Regions from separate parts of the Bradyrhizobium sp. WBAH42 genome, predicted to be linked through region 2. Evidence: riboswitches for the same ligand, from Rfam matches in the RefSeq annotation. Region 2 holds a riboswitch; the other holds the start of a gene.
What was found. A riboswitch is a leader RNA that binds a small molecule or an ion and turns the genes downstream of it on or off. The one in region 2 is predicted to bind cobalamin.
Positions count from the first base shown of each region.

Region 1: another riboswitch for cobalamin. It lies ahead of metE (5-methyltetrahydropteroyltriglutamate--homocysteine S-methyltransferase); the one in region 2 lies ahead of DCG74_RS18600 (TonB-dependent siderophore receptor).

Region 1 covers NZ_CP036533.1:8,050,795-8,058,405, reverse strand. The annotation lists gene metE (5-methyltetrahydropteroyltriglutamate--homocysteine S-methyltransferase) at 389-2,734, opposite strand; cobalamin riboswitch at 2,835-3,038, opposite strand; gene DCG74_RS37700 (nodulate formation efficiency C protein) at 3,722-4,444, shown strand; gene DCG74_RS37695 (thermonuclease family protein) at 6,255-6,941, shown strand; partial or broken gene DCG74_RS37690 (carbonic anhydrase) at 6,950-7,611, shown strand, end outside.
Region 2 covers NZ_CP036533.1:4,010,297-4,017,907, forward strand. The annotation lists gene DCG74_RS18580 (energy-coupling factor ABC transporter permease) at 1-448, shown strand, start outside; gene cobF (precorrin-6A synthase (deacetylating)) at 488-1,237, shown strand; gene cobT (nicotinate-nucleotide--dimethylbenzimidazole phosphoribosyltransferase) at 1,248-2,300, shown strand; gene DCG74_RS18595 (histidine phosphatase family protein) at 2,293-2,865, opposite strand; cobalamin riboswitch at 2,937-3,140, shown strand; gene DCG74_RS18600 (TonB-dependent siderophore receptor) at 3,255-5,612, shown strand; gene DCG74_RS18605 (PepSY domain-containing protein) at 5,625-7,058, shown strand; gene DCG74_RS18610 (hydantoinase/oxoprolinase family protein) at 7,524-7,611, shown strand, end outside.

The DNA of each region.
Region 1 (7,611 bases), 4.0 Mb from region 2:
CGGACCGATGAGAAGCCCCTTGCGGTGACGTCCGGCATCACCCCTCTCATTGTTGTCGCAACCGTTCCCACTCTTCTTATGAGCGACACCACGGCGTAGATTTTGTCTCTCAGACCAAGCGATCGCTTAGCACGGCATAAGGAGCTACGATAAACGTATCGATGTGTGTTCATATTCTCGGCCAATGCTCTCGCCTTGGTGAACCGTCGGCTATTCTCTTTTGGCCAAGTAACGCGAGCCGTCAGCGTCGTTTCTCCGGGTGCACATCCGTTCCAACCATCAACTGGGGCCAAGCACTTTTTGTTGGCCCCAAGTCTTGCCGCGAGATTATGGAGCGCGGTATTGACCACAAGCGAGTAGCTTGGTCGAGAACAGACCGAGCGCCGGATCAATGATTTTGCGGGGACGATGCAGCGCGCAGTTCGCGGGCGGCAGCGACCATGTTGGTTATCGCAGGCCGCACCTCCTCCCATTTGCGCGTTTTTAAGCCGCAGTCCGGATTGACCCAGAGCTGTGATTCTTGCAAACGCGTCCGAGCCAGCACCATCAGCTCCTTCATTTCGCTCACCTCGGGAACGCGTGGAGAGTGGATGTCGTACACGCCAGGTCCGATTTGATTTGGGTATTCGTACTTGCTGAATGCGCCCAGTAGTTCCATTTTCGATCGCGACGTCTCGATCGAAATGACATCCGCATCCATTGCAGCGATCGCACCGATGATGTCGTTGAACTCGGAGTAGCACATATGTGTATGGATTTGCGTCTGATCGGTAACGCCTGATGAGCAGATGCGGAAGCACTCTCCGGCCCAATCGAGATAGGCCTTCCACTCCGATCGGCGCAAGGGCAATCCTTCGCGAAGTGCAGCTTCGTCGATCTGTATCATGCCCGCACCGGCATTCTCGAGGTCGCGCACTTCGTCGCGGATCGCAAGCGCAAGCTGACGGCAGACCTCGCTCCTAGGAATATCATCGCGAACAAACGACCAGTTCAGGATCGTCACCGGTCCGGTCAACATCGCCTTCATTGGCTTGCTAGTTAGTGATTGCGCGTAACGCCACCAGTCCACAGTGATCGGCTTCGACCGCACTACATCGCCAAACAGGATCGGGGGCCGGACGCAGCGCGAACCATAAGACTGTACCCATCCCTTCCTGGTAAATAGGAAGCCGGCGAGTTGCTCGCCAAAGTACTGCACCATGTCATTGCGCTCAAACTCGCCGTGCACGAGGACGTCAAGACCGATGTCCTCCTGCCAACGTACGGCGCGGGCTATCTCCTCCTTGATGAACCTATCGTATTGCTCGTCGCTCAGCGCGCCTCGCGCATGCGCCGCCCGAGCATTTCTGACTTCTGTGGTCTGAGGAAACGATCCGATCGTGGTGGTGGGAAAAGCTGGTAGTCCAAAGCGTGCCCTTTGGATCTCGGAACGACGTGCAAACGGACTTGCGCGCCGGCGCATCGTCTGGTCGATTGCGCTCATCCGGGCAGCGACATTGGCATCATGGATCTTCGGCGAAGTCCGGCGGGCAGTCGCAGCGCATTCCGAATCGGCAAGAGCGAGCCCGACATTTTGGTCGCCAGCGAGTGCTCGCGCCAGGATCGCAAGCTCACGCATCTTCTGAACAGAGAAAGCAAGCCAGCTCTTGACGTCGGACGTGAGCCCGGTCTCGAGTTCAACATCGACCGGCACATGAAGCAGCGAGCAGGATGGAGCGAGCTGTACACGGTGCTTGCCGAGCTTCGCAATCGCGGGCTCCAACCGCCGACGGAGCGACGACAGGTTCGATCGCCACACATTCCGGCCGTCGATGACACCGAGCGACGTGACGAGATCTCTTCGACCGACAGCAATGATCTGATCCAACAACTCTGGCGCTCGAACCAGGTCAACGTGCAGACCCGAGACTGGGAGCCTCAAGGCGGTATCCAAATTGTCGCCTAGGCCGCCGAAATAGCTGGCAACCATGATCTTGATAGCCGGTCCCTCTTTTGCGAAACGGTTATAAGCATGTAGCAGTGCTTTTGGTACCGCTTCGTTCAGATCAAGGACCAGGCAGGGCTCGTCAAACTGAACCCAACTTGCCCCTCGTTCGGCCAATTCATGCAGAACCTCAATATAGATCGGCATCAAATCATCTAGTAGGGATAGGGGCTGGAACGCGCCATCGGCACTCTTGCCGAGTTTTAGGAATGTGACGGGCCCGATCAGGACAGGGCGGGTCTGAAAGCCGAGAGCCTTTGCTTCCTCATACTCTTCGATGGGTTTGCGAGAGCAAAGTCTGAACGCCTGTCCCTTGTAAAACTCGGGAACCATGTAGTGGTAGTTGGTATCAAACCACTTAGTCATTTCCTGCGCGGGTGCGCCAGACCCCCGCTGGCGGAGACCGCAACTCGTATCCTGGTCGTCGCATTGTGATCCGCGAGCCATGGCGAAGTACGTCTTGAGGGAAACGTAGTCTCCTTTCGAGGCGTAGATCTCCGGGATAGCACCAACCATGACACTTGTATCGAGCACCTGATCATACAGCGAGAAGTCATTCGACGGAATGATCGTGACGCCGAGAGATTTCTGACGAGCCCAGTTCGCTGCGCGCAGCCCGGATGCGTCCTCGAGCAATTGCTGTTCGCTGATCTTTCCCGCCCAGTAGCTTTCGAGAGCGAATTTGAGCTCACGCCTTGGACCGATGCGTGGCGTCCCGAGCGTAGCAACCGGAAGAGAGAGAAGAGACATAGTGTTAACCCCTGTTGGGGACAAAGGCCATGGCGGACGCAGGCAGAGGAAGTCGCGCATGCGACGGCTGCTTGGCGCACCACCGAGACACCCCGCCCGTGGACCAATACATCGTCGGGGCAGGTCTCCTGGCTTGCTGGTCATCGCTGCTGTCCGGCCTTCCCGAAGCCGTGCTGGCTTCAGTGACATCGTTGGACAGTAGCTCGCCGCTCACAGTTGCGGGGGCAGCGCCGGCATTTGCACCGGCTTCCCTCTTAGCTCCGGATCAAGTGGGATTCGGAGAACCTCGACGACTTGGATTATCGACAGGAGGACTCTTCCGTCAACCTCTCAGATCATGTGCCAAGCTAATCTGCGACATCTAGGCGAATAACCGTGCCTTTCTATGAGCAGCGCAATCTAGCAACATACGGGACGAGCAGGTTGATTTGCGTGCTAACCAGACTTCAAAGTTCATCGATTAAGCCGGCTTCCTGTCGCCAGCCATCATGTAGGCCGCACGCCGACGCCAACGATCGCGTACCAGACGGTTCAATGACGGCAAACGCACTTGAAAGGATCCACAAACTGCGGCCGATACACTGAATGGAAACATCGAAGCGTGCGCAGGTTGGAAAGTCGACAAGAGGGACATAAAACCCGTGCAACTCTCCGCCCTCTCCCTGGCACAAAGAATGCAAGCCGCTCGACATACCCAGTCTCTCTTGCTGGGTATGTCCAGCTCAGCCAATTGAAGCTGTCGCGGGCTAGGGAAGTTAGCGGCGCGTGACATAGAGGGGAGCGGCTGCCCGCGCGGGATAGCCACGGGTGCCCCGTCGCCTCTCCGTAAACTTCTTGCGCCCGCTCATAGCAGCTTCAAGGTTGCCCGCTTTGAAAGATGTACGGATGAAACGCGATAGGCCGAGAGTTATGAAGAGAATGTCGGGAAGACCCGCGCTATGGCTTGCCCTGGGCGGACTTCTAATGTGCCTAGCCTGGCCGGCTGCCATGAGCAACACCATTGGCGCCAGCGACAACCCACTTGTCGAAAGACTCAAGTCAACGTGGCGAGCGCAAGATGGTGAGACGATAGAACAAATCCTCTCCAATGTCTCGAAGGTGGCACAGTTCGTCCCTCAGATGTGGGGGGTCGTTGAACTTGGCGAAAACGACTATGTTTTCGTTTCGTGGACCCGGCACCGAAACAACAAATCAGACGAACAGTACGCTATCACCTGGAAAGTCGCGCTCGACGGTACGATTGAGCTTGCGTCAACCTATGCGAAGCCGATGGAATTGGGCTGGCGTGCCCTAGCGCTCTCGTTGATCGCCAAAGAAGTCGCAGATGGTGAAAGGGACGCAAACCTTAGCTTTCTGCATGATCCAAGTAACTTCAACTTTGTGACTACGCCGCAAGGCCGGCTCGGCGATCTTCTGCGGCAGGGCCGATGCACTATCATTGAACCTGTTGGGGTAGACTACTTACCCAAGCAGAATGACAAGCCGAACGAGAAAGGCGATCTATGGCGCATTCTGCTCTTGGTGAATTGCGATATCCAAGGACCACGTTATTTTACACACAACGGGGTCATCACTTTCGAGAAGAGCGAAGGCCAAGATTGGGAGCCACAATCCTCTTTTGCCAAGCGCATCGCGAAATTTCCTCCGGGCTCCTGGTTTCAACGGACCGAGCCAAAGGAAGAGGAAGACTTAGGGGACCGAAGGCCTTAGTAGACGGCCGGGCAGAGCAACATCGCACCGCAGCTGCCGTACGGTCGAAAGCCTCGTACCAACTGCAAGACATACCCGCTCCGCAGTTGCGTTGCTTACGGCTCCGCAATAGTCCGGCTGCCCTTCTCGCAGCAGTTCGGCCTGCCCTACGAAAGGTCAAGCAGCATGATACTTTTCCGCCAGGTGTCGAGCTCAGCGGCGCGTACTAGTTTGCGACTGGTTTGCCCGCCTGCACTCCACCCAGTGAGAGCAACCAGGTTGCGGGGGACTAGCTCTCCTGCATTCTTCGCTAGAGCGCTTGGGGATGCGTCCGACCCGAGCCGATGAGGCGTGCGCTCCGCACATCGCGTAGCTGCGTGACATACGCAGGAGCGTGAACGTAGCGACGCCCGGCACTAGGGACCGACGCTGAAACGAAACGGGCTAGGAAGTTACACTGGTAGCAAGCCCGGCACACCCGCTGAGCGCCTACTCACCGCAGGGCGAAAGCTCCGGAGATGTACAGAATGTCGAGCGCCAAACTGACTCGGCCTAGATTTCCTCGCGCTCATTCGTCTGCACGTCATAGACCCGGATCGTAAGCTTGGGAAACCGCTTCTTTAATTCTGCTCCACCTGCCGTGGCACCGTCTTTGGTTGCGAATTCGGCTCTGAGTTGGCCATCTACTTCAAGCGCGTAAGATGAGACTGTTACTTCCCGAACGACTGCCACCATGTCATTCCCATTATGTAGTGAGGTACTTAAGAATGATGTGTAGCTTGAGTCGGCTAACCGCACCAGAGCTATTCGCCACGAGTGCGCGATGGGCAATCGCGTATCGTGGACTGTATCCTCACACTGAATTGCATCAGGATGGCGCTCGCGATTGTCCGAACACGTGGGCAGCTTGCGCACGTCCGGAGCGCACACGGCAAAGCGCGGCTCCATATCGCAACCGTTCCAAGTCCTGGAGCAAACGGGCGCTGATGCCGGCCTTCCTGGGTAGGCCACTCGAGATCGTGGGGAACCGTCACGACCGAAGAGCGGCCGCCCGTAGCGCCGACGAGTCATAAACAATTCAGTTCTTGTAAAAGCGTATGGGCGGTAGCAGCAACGACCTACGGTGCAGCGCGGAGGACCAAATGCCACAATGCGATTGATAGCAACGATCATCTGGCTCGGTGTAAGAAGGCGTCGGATTTCCGCGCTTTGCTCGAACAAGAACGCTTGATTTACGCAGCGAGCATCGAGGCTGAACTCCGCCACGTAATTGTCTACACGGACAGAGCGAGCCAGACCAGATCATTTTGCAGATCTTTGTCGTGACAATACTTTGGGGCGAACTCGTCGTGCTCGTCGGCACGGTCTAGTTTGCCAATAGGAGTCGTAAGTAACAATAGCAAGGTTGCTCGTCCACCCCCAACGCCGCCGCGAGCGCCGACGCTTCATTAGTCGCTCACTTTTTGCAAAGGGTGCGCACAGCGTTTCGAGGCTCCGGGTTTGTCCAGCGCCGCGAGTACGGCGCAAAGCCGACGAGACTCTCCTCCCAGGTTCAGAGGGTCACAGTACGCTCCCAGTGAGAAGAACCGCCGATGCTCGAGTGATACCGCCGCACGCACCAGAAGAAATCTCTTGATCCTTACGCAGCGTCAGGTCGTAGGTTTGAACTCACGCCAAGCTCTCATAAAGCACACATCGAAATACGCCGGCTGGACGGACCTCTGCCATCGAGCAGTCGGATCGCACCGTATCGTGCGTGAACATGGATCAGGAGCGAAAGGTTATTGTCGGGATGACGCACCGCGGAATCATGTTCGCATTGTTCGTTCTCATCACATCTCCGGTCTACGCCGCGACACTCAGCGGTGTTCCGCGCATCCTCGACGCCAATACGATCGAGATCGAAAGAACGAACGTTCGGCTCCTAGGCATCGAAGCTCCTGAGACGGATCACATTTGTCTCGACGCACAAGGCCGGAAATGGGCCTGCGGCCTAGCTGCTCGCGACGAGCTTATCAAGCATTCGAATGGGCGCACGTGGGTTTGTCATACCCAAAGAGTCGATGAGTATCGGCGAGCCCTCGGTAGCTGCTTCATCGAAGGCGAGGATGTGAACGTCTGGATGGTACGTGCGGGCTGGGCACTCTCCGCCGGTGCATCTCACCATACCTACGCTGTCTATGAGTTGGTGGCGAGCACAGCTAACACGGGGCTGTGGTCGGGGGCGTTCATCGCCCCCTGGGACTGGCCTCACCGCAATAGGAGCACGATTGTCGTTGGCGCGACCTTGGTCCCGATCGACGCTCAGGAAGTCCTGCTTGGATCGCTCCTGCTGGCGGAACCACCGTCGTCCGAGTGCCTGATAAAAGGGACTCTCGAGCGCAACGGCGAGCGGACTTATCGCGTGCCAGGGCAGCGCGGTTACGAACAAATCGACATGACGAAGAAGGGCGGCGAACGCTGGCTCTGCAGCGAAGCGGAAGCCAAAGCGACTGGGTGGCGTAAAGCCGTGCCATGAGGCGACACATGCAAGCAGCCCATTCTCATCGCATGTACCATTTAACCAAGCACGCGCGCTCGCGCCGGTCACTGTTGCTGTTCGCAGCTTCGACAGTTTTCCTGCGGTTCGGCGATAAGATTGCCGAGGCGAAGGAAGCAAAGGGCCTGCCCAAACCAAACAACCTGCTCTCGCCAAATGCTGCCCTGGATCGGCTGCTGAAGGGGAACGATCGCTATTTCCAAGGCGCATCGCGAATCGACGATTTCAGGCGCGAGCGGCCAGTCTTGGTTGAGGGACAAAATCCATATGCAGCGGTTCTGAGCTGCGCCGACTCCCGCGTGGTCCCCGAACTTATCTTCGACAGCGGACTAGGTGATCTGTTTGTCTGCCGCGTCGCCGGCAACTTCGCTAACGAGGATACGCTAGCCAGTATGGATACGCGGTTGCCATACTCAACACGCCGCTGATCCTCGTCCTTGGCCACGATCATTGCGGTGCGATAAAGGCTACGATCAAGTCGCTCTATGAAGATAAGCGGCCGCCGGGGCACATCTCGTCCCTGGTCACTGCACTTTCTCCTGCAGTGAAAGCATCTTGCGACCAAGCCGGCGACGCGTTCGCCCAAGCAACCCGACAAAATGTGGTCGATAACGTCAACAAAATCAAATCTACGGGGCCAATTCTGAAC
Region 2 (7,611 bases):
GACACTGTTCCTGCTATTCGGCGCGGCTCCCGCGGCGTTCGGCCTTGCGCTCGGCCTGCTGCTCCAGGGCGTTTTCTTCGAGCCGGCCGACCTGCCGCAATATGGCATGAATGTCACGACGCTGCTGGTGCCGCTGTTCGCGATCCAGGCAATCGCTGCCCGGATCATTTCGCGCAACACCGCCTATGTCGATCTCAAATATCGTCAGGCGCTGGCGCTCTCGACGACCTACCAGGCCGGCGTGATCGCCTGGGTGGCGTTCTGGGCGCTCTATGGCTCCGGCTTTGCCATGAGCAACCTCGCCAGCATCGCGACCTTCGCGGCGTCCTATGCACTGGTCATCGTGATCGAGCCGCTCGCCGATCTCGCCGTGCTGGCGCTGGCGAAGTCTCTGCGTGGTGTCACCGCGCCTGGCCTCGTCACGCCTCGCCTGCACAACGCGGCTTAAGAGACAAGGGGCGGCCGTCATGGTCGCCCCGTACGCCCGATGCTCACGCTCTCTCTGATAGGCATCGGTTGCGGCGATCCCGAGCAGCTCACGCGCGCCGCGACCCGCGCCATCAACGCGGCCGATCTCGTCCTGATCCCGCGCAAGGGGAGCGCGAAGTCTGATCTCGCCGATCTCAGGCGGACGATCTGCACTGACGTGCTCACCAACAAGGCGACGCGCATCGCCGAATTCGATCTTCCCGTGCGCGACGCGACCGAGGCCGACTATCGCAAGGGCGTCGACGATTGGCACGATGCCGTTGCCGCCACGTGGTCGCGGACCATTGCAAGCCATCTCGGCGGTGACGGCAAGGTCGCGCTGCTGATCTGGGGCGACCCGTCGCTCTACGATTCCTCGCTGCGCATTGCGCGGCGATTGAATCCATCGCCGACAATCGAGGTCGTGCCGGGCATCACCTCGATCCAGGCACTGTGCGCGGCGCATGCGCTGCCGCTCAACGACATCGGCGAGCCGTTCCTGGTCACGACGGGGCGGCGCTTGCGCGAAGGCGGCTGGCCGGCGGGTGTCGATACAGTCGTGGTGATGCTCGACGGCGGCACGGCGTTCCAGTCGCTCGATCCGGCTGGGCTTCACATCTGGTGGGGTGCCTATCTCGGCATGCCCGATCAGATCCTCATGTCCGGTGCGCTCACCGACGTGGGTTCGCGCATTGCCGCCGCGAGGCAGGACGCACGTGAGCGGCACGGCTGGATCATGGACAGCTACATTCTCAAACGCAGGCGTTGAGCGAGGCAGCATGCTTCCCGAATGGGTCACCCAGAACTGCCCCGAAATCTCCGCGGTCCATCGCGAGGCGGCCATTGCGCGGCAGGCGCAATTGACGAAGCCGACCGGCGCGCTCGGCCGGCTGGAGCAGCTCGCGATCGAGCTCGCAGGCCTGCAGGCCACCGAGCAGCCGCGCGCCGCGCTGGTGCCGATCATCATCTTCGCGGGCGACCACGGCATCGTCGCACAGGGCGTGTCGGCCTATCCGCAAGCCGTCACCATCGCGATGATGGCGAATTTTGCCTCTGGAGGCGCCGCGATCTCGGTGCTGGCGCGCGAGCTGGGTTCGAGCCTCGAGGTGGTCGACGCCGGCACGCTGTCCGAGGTGCAGATGGCCGGAATCGTCACCGACAAGCCGCGCAGCGGCACGCGCGATTTCAGCGTCGAGGCCGCGCTCACCCCGGCGGAATTGGTCTTCGCCTTTGAGGCCGGCCAGCGCGCGGTGGCGCGCGCCGAGGCCGGCCGGCCTGATCTCTTGATCTTTGGCGAGATGGGGATCGGCAACACCACGACGTCAGCTGCGATTGCTGCGAGCCTGCTCGGTGTGAGCGCCGAAGAGATCGCCGGCAGCGGCACCGGCGTCGATGCGGCCGGCCGCGTACACAAGGCGCGGGTGATCGATGCGGCGATCGTACGCCATCGCGTCGCCGGAGCCTCGGTCGAGACAATCCTGTGCGCGGTCGGCGGCCTCGAAATCGCGGCGATCTCGGGCGCGATCATTGCGGCCGCGCAACGCCGCATTCCCGTGTTGATCGACGGCTTCATCGTCTCGGTGGCGGCGCTGGCGGCGGCGCGCCTCAATCCCTCCTGCCAGCCGTTCCTGTTGCCCTCGCATCAATCGGCGGAGCAGGGACATCGGCTGGTGTTGCGCGCGCTGAACGTGCAGCCGCTGATCAGCCTCGATCTCAGGCTCGGCGAGGGATCGGGCGCCGCCATTGCGCTGCCGCTGGTGCGCTCGGCCTGCGCACTTCACAACGGCATGGCGACCTTTGCGCAGGCCAATGTGCCGGACCGGTCTAGCTGATCCGCTGATTGACCGAGACGACGCGCCAGCCGCTGGCGAGCCGGTCGATCCGGGTCAGCGACAACGGATCGATCACGAAGCGCAACGCCGCTTCCGGTGCGAGATCGAGCGCGATGCAGAGCGCGGCGCGAATGGTGCCGGAATGGACGACCAGCGCCGCGGAGCCTGCGCCGATCCGCGACAGGCCGAGGCGGACGCGGGCGACCTGATCCGCAAAGCTTTCGCCCTTCGGCGGCCGTCCGCGCGCCGGATCGCGCCAGAACTGCGCGTAGATCTCGCCGCCGGTCGCGGCGAGTTCGTCATGCCGATGGCCGATCCAATCGCCGAAATCCTGCTCGCGGAATTCGCTGACCAGCTCCGGTTCCAGCCCCAGCGCGCGCGCCGTCTCGACCGTGCGCCGCGATGGGCTGGCATAGCTTGCGACATCCGCGGGCAAGCGCTGCTTGAGAGCCGCCAACGCCGCGCAATCGCCGAGATCGGCCGGCGCATCGGCTGCATGGATCGTCCCGGCTACGCCCGCGACAACCGCGTGCCGTATCAACCAGAGGAAGGTCTCGCCTTCCATGCTCATCTCCAAGGAAGCTTGTGCGGTCGCCACGACGCCGCAACTGGGACATTGACTCTGTCTTGGTGGTAATCCTAGATGCTCGCGACGGTTTTCCCGAGAGGGAATGAAAAGGGAATGCGGTGCGGGGAAAATTGTCCCCAATGCCGCGGCTGCCCCCGCAACTGTGAGCGGTGAATCCTTCGTCACGAGCCACTGGGTCCTCGGTCCCGGGAAGGCGACGAAGAGGTCACGACCCGCGAGCCAGGAGACCTGCCGTCAGCCGTGGTCACACGCGAAGATGTCGGTCGGGGAGTACAGACATTCGGCTTCATCGGACGGCTGCAAGGCCAAAAGGTGAGACCTCGTTCGCTGTGACGTGCCACTGACGTCATACCGAGGTTTGTACCGTGTCTTCCATCCGTATCGCACGACCGCGCCGCGTCCTGCTGGTTTCCGCCGCGTTCACGTCCTTCGCCGTTCTCGATCCGCCTGCCGCTCTGGCGCAGCAGGTCCGAGAGCCGCTGCCACCCGTCGAGGTCTCGCCCGCCCAGGCGCGCAAGCCGGCCAGACCGGCAGCAGGAGAGGCGGCGAGCGCGCGCCGCGCGGCAGCGCGCAGGCCGGCGGCGGTATCGGCAGCGCCAAAACCCGTGATGCCGGATTCGACGGCGCAAACGCCGCTCAACACCAATGCCGTTGCCGAAAGCGCCTCGCGGCTCGGCCTGACGGTGCGGCAGACGCCCGCGACCGTCGAGGTGATCTCGGCCGAAACCATGCGCGAGCAGGGCTATCGCACCGTGTCCGAGGTGGCGCAGGGCGCCGTCGGCGTCACCTCCGGCGACAACCCGGCCGAACCTTCCGCCTTCTCGATGCGCGGCTTCACCAACAGCCAGATCAACACGCTTTACAACGGCATCAAGATCGGTCCGCAGAACATGACCTCGCGGATCGTCGACACCGCCAATCTGGAGGCCGTGGAATTCCTCAAAGGACCGGCCTCGCTGATCTCGGGCGAGGGTGCCGCGGGAGGCGCCATCAACTTCGTCACCAAGCAGCCGCACACGGGAGCGATCCGCAACGAGGCAAATTTCTCCTGGGATTCGCTGAATTTGTTCCGGGCGCATTACGGCTCGGGCGGCAGCACCAATGTGCAAGGGCTGGACTATCGCTTCGACATCAGCCGTTCCACGCTCAACGGCTTTGCCGACGACACCAACGTCAAGACGTTCGGCACGTCCGGCCAGCTCAATTACCAGGTCTCCGACAGCCTCAAGATCTGGGGTGCGGTCGAGTATCGCGAAGACCGCTCGAAGGCCTATTGGGGCGCGCCGCTAGTGCCGGTCGCCTTCAGCGGTTCGCATGCGACGACGGGGATCGTCTCCGGCAATTACGTCTCGAATTACAACGGTACCAATCTCGGTGCCGTCACAATCGACGACCGCACCTTCAACACCAATTACAACGTTCTCGATAACCGCAACGTGGCGCAGGAAGTGTGGCTGCGCGGCGGCTTCGAGCTGAAGCTCGCGCCTGACCTCACGCTGAAAAGTCAGGCCTATGGCTATGGCGCCGAACGGACCTGGTTCAACAACGAGATCGAGGCATTCAACTCCACCACGAACCTGGTCGATCGCGAGCGCTTCTATGTCGCCCATAGCCAGCGGCTGGTCGGCAACATCACCGACCTGATCTGGGACACCAACATCGCAGGATTCGACAACCGGTTGGTCACGACGCTCTCGTCGAGCTATCTCGATTTCGTCAGGCCCGGCGCGGCAAACTTTCCCGGAGATTCCGTTTCGCTGGTCGATCCCAACCGCGGCTTCTACGGCCTGCTCACGACACAGCAGCAGACCGCGCGCATCGACAACGAGGCGTTGTCGTTCGAGGACCGGTTGAAGCTGACGCGCAGCTTCGCGTTGATCGGGGGCCTGCGTGTCGAGCACATCGGACTCGACCGTAACTCGACCGACAAGGCCGGGCTGGAGAAGGCAGGCTTTCCGTACACCAAAGACTGGGCGCCGGTGACGGGCCGCATTGGCTACACCTGGGAGGCCGTGCCCGGCCTGACCTTCTTCAGCCAGTACGCCACCGGGGCCGACGTCGCAGCCAACAACATCTTCCTGCTGTTGCCGACCCAGCCACTGGACCTGACGACGTCGCGAACCTACGAGACCGGCGTCAAGCATCTGTTCTGGGACAATAGGGCGGAGTGGTCGTTCTCGGCCTACGACATCCTGCGCAAGAACGTCTATGCGGCGGCCGGCGGGCAGGCGCTCAATATCGCCGGGCGGCAGGAGTCCAAGGGCGTCGAGCTTGCCGCCTCGGTGCGGCCGATCGAGCCGCTTCGGTTGTGGGGCAACATCGCCTATGTCGATGCGCGCTATGCCGACTACAATTTCGTCGGTGGCTCGTTCTCCGGCAATACGCCGCCGAACGTACCGCGTATCGTGGCCAATGCCGGCGCATCGTACCGGTTCTTCACGCCCTGGCCTGTGGAGCTCGGCATGACCGGCCGTCATGTCGGCGACCGCTACAACACCGACGCGAACGTCGTGACGATGAAGGCCTACACCGTGGCCGACGTCTACGCCTTCGTCGATATCCCCAAGGCCGTGTTCAATGCGGTCGACCAGGCCCGCCTGACTTTCCGCGTCCGCAACATCACCGACAAGCGCTATGCGATCTGGGGCGATCCGTTCTATCCCGACCAGATCCTCCTGGGCGCGCCGCGCACCTACGAGGTCTCGGCCGCGTTCAAATGGTGAGGCCTTGAGCGCATGATGGGCGCGATCGTCCTCTCGCATCGCTGGCTCGGGATCGCGTTCTGCCTGCTGTTCGCGATGTGGTTCGCGAGCGGGATCGTGATGCACTTCGTCCCGTTTCCGTCGCTGACGGAAGCGGAGCGATTTGCCGGGCTCGCGCCGCTGGACCGTGGCGGGACAACGATCTCGGTCGCGGACGCCGTTGCTGCGAGCGGAATCACCGACGGGACGCGTGTTCGGCTGATCCAGCGCAGTGATGGACCGGTCTACGTCGTCTCGGGCCCCGCAGGTTCGCGAGCGGTCCGCGCCTCCGATAGAGGAGACGCATCGGTGACGTCCGCCGATGTCGCGCTCACCATCGTGCAGGGCTATTCCCGTCAGCGCGGGCTCGACGCGCCACGCGCCGCGATCGTCGCGCGGTCGGACCACGATCAATGGAGCGTGCCGAACGGTTTTGATCGCCATCGCCCCTTGTTTCGCGCCGCTCTCGGCGATGCCCCTGGAACGGAGGTCTACGTTTCGTCGCTGACCGGGGAGGTCGTCCTGGATACGACGCGCAGTGAGCGCGCGTGGAACTGGGCCGGCAGCGTGCTGCACTGGATCTATCCGACGGTTCTGCGCAGCAGCTGGGCGGTGTGGGATCGCGTGGTCTGGACGCTGTCGCTGCTGGCCCTGATTGCGGCATTGCTTGGCGCGGTGCTCGGAATCGTGCGGATCAGGTTTCGCAAGGGCCAAATCTCCTCGCCTTACCGTGGCTGGCATGCGCTGCATCACCTGATCGGCCTCGCGGCGACGCTGTTCGTACTGAGCTGGATCTTCAGCGGCTGGCTCTCGATGGATCACGGCCGCCTGTTCTCGCGCGGGCAATTGACGCCGGCAGAGGCGGGCGTGGTCGATGCCGCCCCGGATTGGCGAGACGCTTCACCGCTCGATCTGCCGCCAATATCGCCGTCGGCGCGCGAGGTCGAATGGTTCGCCTTCGGCGGCAGGGTCTATCGGCGCGATCGGCTCGCCCTTGGCCATCAGACGTTGATCAGGGCCGGGGACGCGCCGCGAGATGGGCAGGCGGCATACCTGGATACGCAGGAGATCGGGGATCTGACGGCGCGCCTTGGCGCCGGCTGTGCCGCACCGTTCCTGCTCGCCGGCTACGACGACTATCCGGCGCAGTCCGCTATTCCGGGAGCTCCGGTCTACCGCACGACCTGCGGCGATCTCTGGTTCGATGTCGATGCTGCCGATGGCAAGGTGCTGCAAAGACTGGACCCGTCGCGGCGCGTCTATCGCTGGCTCTACAGTGCGCTGCACACGCTTGATTTCCCGATTCTGCTGGCTCACGCGCGGCTGCGTGACGCTCTCATTGTCAGCCTCTGTACGCTCGGACTGATGTTCTCCATCACCGGCGTCGTCATCGGATGGCGACGCTTGCGGGCGTCGCTGGCATCCTGAGGCCGGTGACGTCCTCGCTTACTGACCGTACAATAAAGAGAGGCTGAGCCGACCTGCGTGCATAGCTCCTGGTCAGCCCTCTCTCCTGCACCGCAGATTGATCGCCTGCAAATTAGACAAACGGACTTGCGCGATTCCGATTGCAGTGCAACGGGCGCTCCCATTTGTGTCGAAGAATCCAAGGGTGCGCTGCACATTTCTGGCTTCGTATGCTTCTGCTCTCTGGGCGAGCAGCGCTGCACCAAAACGTGCAGCCGATGGTGCGCCGCGCAATGCCGGCGGCTCGCTGGCTCGGTGGTTTGCGACAACTCCGACCCTATCCCGCGGCCATCGCTCTGTCGCACGCTCGCCCGTGATGGCATGACAGGGAATGACGATGAGCGTGCTCGCTTTGGCATTGGATGCGGCAATGGCCGGGAAGGACCTGGCGTCCGGTCCGGACGTCACGCGTAGCTGACTGTGCAGATGAGCTACTCCGACGATCACTGGGAGGTCGGCACCGATATCGGTGGCACCTTCACCGACATCATCGCCATCCGGCGCGATTCCGCGG